2 regions of the Pseudomonas solani genome follow, and region 2 is predicted to be linked to the other one. Evidence: predicted binding sites of a transcription regulator. Region 2 holds the regulator's gene; the other holds the start of a gene.
The links. Region 2 encodes LexA, which represses DNA repair genes until DNA is damaged. Its sites were predicted from a motif close to CTGTNTNNNNANACAG; they were not measured.
Positions count from the first base shown of each region.

Region 1 (3,405 bases), 2.9 Mb from region 2:
TCGTGGATATCACCCACATCCAGGCCAGCATCCTTCAGCGCGATACGGCACGGCTCGATGGTACGAGCGACCAGGTCTTCGACCAGGGCTTCCAGCTTGGCGCGGGAAATCTTCACGTTCAGGTGCTTCGGACCGGTCTGGTCTGCAGTGATGTACGGCAGGTTGACGTCGGTCTGCTGGCTGGAGGACAGCTCGATCTTGGCCTTCTCGGCAGCCTCTTTCAGGCGCTGCATGGCCAGGGGATCGCCCTTCAGGTCCATGCCGGACTCTTTCTTGAACTCGTCGACGAGGTAGTCGATCAGGCGGATGTCGAAGTCCTCACCACCCAGGAAGGTGTCGCCGTTGGTGGCCAGAACCTCGAACTGGTGCTCGCCGTCGACTTCGGCGATCTCGATCACCGACACGTCGAAGGTACCGCCGCCCAGGTCATAGACGATCACGGTGTGGTCGCCCTTGGCCTTGTCCATGCCATAGGCCAGCGCAGCCGCAGTCGGTTCGTTGATGATGCGTTTGACGTCCAGACCGGCGATACGACCGGCGTCCTTGGTAGCCTGGCGCTGGCTGTCGTTGAAGTAGGCCGGAACGGTGATCACCGCTTCGGTCACGGTCTCGCCGAGGTAGTCTTCGGCGGTTTTCTTCATCTTCTTCAGCACTTCTGCGGAAATCTGCGGCGGTGCCATCTTCTGGCCCTTCACTTCGACCCAGGCGTCACCGTTGTCGGCCTTGGCGATCTTGTAGGGAACCATCTTGATGTCTTTCTGCACGACGTCTTCTTCGAAGCGACGACCGATCAGGCGCTTCACGGCGTACAGGGTGTTGTGCGGGTTGGTTACCGCCTGGCGCTTGGCGGACTGGCCGACAAGGATCTCGCCATCGTTGGTGTAAGCGATGATCGACGGGGTGGTACGAGTGCCTTCGGCGTTCTCGATCACCTTGACGTTACCGTTCTCCAGGATAGCCACGCAGGAGTTGGTGGTCCCCAGGTCGATACCGATGATTTTGCCCATATTCTCTCTCCCGAAACTTTGGATTTGCCGAGACCCCGTTTCACTGGCCGCGGCAGCATAAAAACGCTTGAACTAACAAATGGGGGCCGGAGGCCGGATTTCAAGCCTGCTCGTCGATGGACGGCGGCGCTTCACTCGGAGCCTTGCTGACCACCACCATGGCGGGGCGCAGCAGGCGACCGTTCAGCAGGTAGCCCTTCTGGAACACCTTCAGCACGCTGCCGGGCTCCACGTGGGTGCTTTCCTGCATTGCCATGGCCTGGTGGTGCTCCGGGTTGAACGGCGCACCGTGCGGGTCGACCGCTTCCAGCTGGTAGCGCTTGAGGGTGTCGTGGAACAGCTTGAGAGTCAGTTCCATGCCCTCACGCACCGGCTTGATCGACTCGTCATCGGCCGCGGTCAGCTCCAGACCACGCTCGAGGCTGTCCACCACCGGCAGCAGGTCATTGGCGAATTTTTCCAGCGCGAACTTGTGCGCCTTTTCCACATCCTGCTCTGCACGGCGGCGGATGTTCTGCAATTCGGCGGCAACGCGCAGGGACTGATCCTGGGCGGCAGCCAGTTGCTCTTCCAGCGTCTGCACACGAACCGCCAGATCGTCGCCAGCGGCGCCTTCGGCAGCAGCGTTCGCTTCAGGGTTCTGATTATCCAGGGTCTGTTCGTCAGCCATGCGTTCCTCCTTTCAAAAACGGGCCGGGGCATAACCCGGCGATCTGTCCGCCTATATGGGGTCGCAATTTGTCGGTTCAAGGGGGAGGGGTGATTGTCAGGCGGAAAACAAACACTGTATAAATACCCAGCCATCGCCCTGGGAGTGCCGCCATGCTGGTCCACCTTTCCGTTCACAACTACGCCATCGTCGAACACCTCGATCTCGAACTCGCCGGCGGCATGTCGGTGATCACCGGCGAGACCGGTGCAGGCAAGTCGATCATGCTCGACGCACTCGGCCTGACCCTGGGCGACCGCGCCGACAGCGGCGTAGTGCGCCCCGGCGCGGACAAGGCCGACATCCTCGCCAGCTTCGACCTCCACGACATCCCCGAGGCCCGCACCTGGCTCGCCGAGCGCGACCTGGACAACGACGGCCCCTGCATCCTGCGCCGGGTCATCACCGCCGAAGGCCGCTCGCGCGCCTATATAAATGGCACCCCCTGCCCCCAGGGCGACCTCAAGACCCTCGGCGAGCTGCTGATCGACATCCACAGCCAGCACGAGCACCAGTCCCTGCTCAAGCTCGACACCCACCGCCGCCTGCTCGACGAATTCGCCAGCGCCAGCGAACTGGCCCGCCAGGTCCAGCTCGCCGCGCAGCGCTGGAAGCAGACCCGCCAGGAGCTGGAGCGCCTGTCCCGCAGCGGCGAAGAACAGCGCGCCCGCCACCAGTTGCTCAGCTACCAGTTGGAGGAACTGGAAAACCTCGCCCTCGGCGAATCCGAACTCGATCAGCTGGAGCAGGAGCACAAGAACCTCTCCAACGCCGAGAGCCTGCTCGCCGGCTGCCGCCAGGTGCTGGACATGTGCAGCGAAAGCGATGCGGGCAACGTACTCAGCGCCCTCACCTCCAGCCTCAACCGCCTCACCGCCTTCAACACCCAGCAGGGCGCCATCGCCGAAGCCGTCAACCTGCTGGCCAGCGCCCAGATCCAGGTGGAGGAAGCGGTTGGCGAGATCAACCGCTTCATCGACCACTTCGACGCCGACCCTCAGCGCCAGCAGCAACTGGAAGAGCGCCTCGACAGCATCTATACGCTGGCACGCAAGCACCGCGTACACCCGAGCGAGCTGGCCAACCTGCAGCAATCCCTACTGGAAGAGATCGAAGCCCTGAATGCGGACGACGAAGCCGTCGAGCGCCTGACCGAAGAACTCGAGTCCTACACCCGTCACTACCAGACCAAGGCGGCGGAGCTGAGCAAACTGCGCGGCAAATCCGCCGGCAAGCTGGCCAAGGCCGTAGAGGTGGAAATGCAGCGTCTGGGCATGCCCGGCGGGCGCTTCACCGTCGAGCTGCACCCGTTGCCGGCACAGGATCCGCAGGCCAACGGCATGGAGCAGGTCGAGTTCCTGGTCAGCGCCAACCCCGGCCAACCCCTCAAGGCACTGGCGAAGGTCGCCTCGGGTGGCGAACTCTCGCGTATCAGCTTGGCCATCCAGGTGATCACCGCCCAGACCTCACGGGTACCGACCCTGGTCTTCGACGAAGTGGACGTGGGCATCGGCGGCCCCACCGCCGAAGTGGTCGGGCAACTGCTGCGCCGCCTCGGCGAGCGCGGCCAAGTGCTCACCGTCACCCACTTGCCGCAGGTAGCAGCACAGGGTCACAACCACCTGTTCGTGCACAAGCTGCGCGGCAGCAAGGAAACCCGCACCGCCGTCTCCAACCTCACCGAAGCCG
Region 1 is NZ_AP023081.1:1,354,205-1,357,609, forward strand. Features, by position in the region: gene dnaK (molecular chaperone DnaK) at 1-1,007, opposite strand, end outside; gene grpE (nucleotide exchange factor GrpE) at 1,108-1,677, opposite strand; gene recN (DNA repair protein RecN) at 1,830-3,405, shown strand, end outside.
Region 1: a site for LexA is predicted at 1,792-1,807, ahead of recN (DNA repair protein RecN). Genes of this name have one in related genera too.

Region 2 (3,405 bases):
CCAGAGGATGCGGCTGAGTATCCAGTCGCGTCCGGGAAACTGGGCATGCAGATCCGGCGTCCAGGTCTCGCCGGTCCAACGCCTGCCACGCAGTACAGCCCCCTGCGGCAACCCCTCACCGATCTTCGCGCGCACCTGGTGAAGGCCGCGCGGGGTGCAATTGGAGCCACTGAGTTCACCGGCGCCATTGAGCGCGGTGGAGACGGGAAGGCGCAGCACCAGACGCTCTCCGGCAAAGCCGTAGAGGCGCTGGTCAGCGATGGAGACATGGAGTAGATCGAGGTCGGACATGGGGCGCTAGCTTAGCCGATCCCCATGGCCTCGCCCACCGGCGATCAAGCCTTGACGGGCGCGCTCGGGGACTTGCTGCGCGGCTTGAGCACCGCTTTGGAAAGAGTCTCGTCGGACAAGCCGGTATCGGCGCGCATGCCTGCCGCGAGGAACGGCACCATCAGGCGCATCACCTGCTCGATGGACGTATTCACGCCGAAATCGGTTTCGGCCATCGCGCGCAGCGCCTTGATTCCGGACATGCTGAACGCCGCAGCCCCGAGCATGAAGTGCACCCGCCAGAACAGCTCCAGCGGCGGCACCTTGGGGGCCGACTCATTGACCAGCAGCATGTAGCGGCGGAAGACCTTGCCGTACACCTCTTCGAGGTACTTGCGCAGGTGCCCCTGGCTCTGGCTGAAGGCCAGGCCCAGCAAACGCATGAAGATGGACAGGTCGTTACCGCTGCGCGGCTTCACCGCCAGCGCCTGCTCGACCAGCATTTCCAGGAGTTCTTCGAGGGTCGCGCGCGCCTCGGTCTTCGCCTGCCGGCGATCGAGCTCGCGCTCCAGACTCTGGCAGAAAGGCCCCAGGAAGCGCGAGAACACCGCCTGGATAAGCGCCTTCTTCGAGCCGAAGTGATAGTTCACAGCAGCCAGGTTCACACCCGCCTTGCTGGTGATCAAACGCAACGAAGTCTCGGCGAAGCCTTTCTCCGCGAACAGCTGTTCCGCTGCATCAAGAATGCGTTCGACGGTTTCCGACTGGGCCATGGCTCCTCCGCCTGACAAACACTTGTTTGAAACATACGTTTCAGGCCGCTGGCTTGTCAAGCCGCATACACCATCTTCTGACGCTCCGGTCACGGCTCGCAGGCGACATATTCCCGCAAGACAGCGGGCAAGTCACTAGAGCTCAATGGCCGCCCGGCAGAGGATGCAGAGAACACTTGTTGCCAAGCGATGATCACTGTATATAATTCCAGTCACTGTATAAAAAGACAGAGCGCCGACATGCTGAAACTCACGCCCCGCCAAGCCGAGATCCTCGCCTTCATCAAGCGCTGCATAGAAGACAACGGCTATCCGCCCACCCGCGCGGAGATCGCCCAGGAACTGGGCTTCAAATCGCCCAACGCCGCTGAAGAGCACCTCAAGGCGCTGGCCCGCAAGGGCGCCATCGAGATGACCCCCGGCGCCTCGCGAGGCATCCGCATCCCCGGCTTCGAGCCCAGCACCGAGGAAGAAGGCCTGCCCATCATCGGGCGCGTGGCCGCTGGCGCTCCCATCCTCGCCCAACAGAACATCGAAGAATCCTGCCGCATCAACCCGGAGTTCTTCCATCCCCGCGCCGACTATCTGTTGCGCGTACGCGGCATGAGCATGAAGGACATCGGCATCCATGACGGCGACCTGCTGGCCGTGCACACCACGCGTGAAGTTCGCAACGGCCAGATAGTCGTCGCGCGCCTGGATGACGAAGTCACCGTGAAGCGCTTCAAGCGCGAAGGCGACAAGGTCTGGCTGATCGCCGAGAACCCGGATTTCGCACCGATCGAGGTGAACCTGCAGGAGCAGGACCTGGTCATCGAAGGCTTGAGCGTCGGCGTCATCCGCCGCTGATAGGAGGCGTCATGCAGTTCCCGCAATCGTTTGGCCGAACCCAACTGCCGCTGTTCCACGACGCCATTGTCGCCAACCCGGCGCCCCTGGCACTGGAGCCGCAATGGGAAGAGGAGCCCGAAGCCTTCAGTGAGCTTTCGCTGAGCGGAGCTGCCGGGCACTGCCGCCACTTGCTCGCCCCCATCCTGCGGGAGCTCAGCCAGGAACAGGATGCCCGCTGGCTGACGCTGATCGGTGCACCCGCCAGCCTGACACAGGCCTGGTTGCGGGATGCCGGACTGAATCGGGAGCGCATCCTGCTTCTCGACCCAAGGGGAGAACGCAGCGCGCTGGAACTGGCTTGCGAAGCCCTGAGGCTGGGCCGCAGCCATACGGTCGTCAGCTGGCTGCCGCTGAACCGCACCGAAAAGCAGGCGCTCGCACACGCCGCACGCCAGGGTGGCGCGCAAAGCCTGAATATCCGACTGGGATAAGAGACCGTTACCCGTAAACAGGCCATGTAGCCGCAACGGGTTGGTAACACGGGTGAGGAATAATCGGTTCCAGCGGGCGGGAGCCGACAGAGCGCCCCGTCAGTGCAGGACGCGCGGGCCTTCTTCGTGGTCCACTTCGCCTTCAGCCAGGCGGCCGGCCATCTGCACGCCCACATTGAGCATGGCCTTGGCGACTTCCAGGTGATGCCCCTGCAGGAATGCCTTGGCGTCGGAAGAGAAGTCCAGCGTCACCAACGCCTCCTCGTCTTCCGCGCGGCGCAGGATGATGCGGCCGTCGGGCAGCTCGACTATTTCCAGAAAGGACGTTGGCATGGGGTCATCTCTCCACTAAAGGCGGGCATTGTACCAGCCGGCTGACGGGCCACCCTAGCCCATCGATCAACTCAGCACTCCGACAGCGCCTCGCGGAAACGCAATGCCAGGTTTTTCAGGTGTTGCCGCCACTCTTCCAGAGTTGCTCGGGACAGGGCCGGCGGCTCGTCATCCACGCTCACCGCTTCTATCAAAGGCAACGTCGGATCGACCTTGGCCTTCTTCGGCGCCTGGGGCGGCAGGAACAGCGCGCCATAGGCGACCAGCAGCTCGGCAAGCCAGGTTTCCTGCTGCTGGGCCAGTTCCACCAGTTCCGATAGTTCAGGGCTCGGCGCAGCAGCCAGCACGTCAGCAGTGAGCAGCATCTCGGGGCGCGGTGCATTGGCCTCGGGCAGGCGGTAATAGCCCGCGATCTCGTGGCAAAGCCCGAGCAAGGCGCCGTAAAGGTGGAAGAGCGCCGCTTCGCGCTCGGCCTGGACCAGCGCCTGGGCATTCATTGCCCTGCCCTCTTCCGCCTTGCGCCAGGATTCGAGCGCCAGGCCGGCGAAATAGAGCTTCTGGTTGGTACGGGTATAGAGTTCATGCGCCATGGCGGCCACTCCGTCGCAAAATCGGTTGGTTAGTATGCGCGCCAGGCTACCCCGGCGCGCAACAGTCCATCAGCGCTTGTCTTCGACCTTCCACTTGCCGCCGTCGAAGAAGGCGCG
Region 2 is NZ_AP023081.1:4,252,062-4,255,466, reverse strand. Features, by position in the region: gene PSm6_RS19405 (L,D-transpeptidase) at 1-291, opposite strand, end outside; gene PSm6_RS19400 (TetR/AcrR family transcriptional regulator) at 336-1,043, opposite strand; gene lexA (transcriptional repressor LexA) at 1,284-1,892, shown strand; gene sulA (SOS-induced cell division inhibitor SulA) at 1,904-2,365, shown strand; gene PSm6_RS19385 (hypothetical protein) at 2,465-2,698, opposite strand; gene PSm6_RS19380 (DUF6586 family protein) at 2,770-3,288, opposite strand; gene topA (type I DNA topoisomerase) at 3,358-3,405, opposite strand, start outside.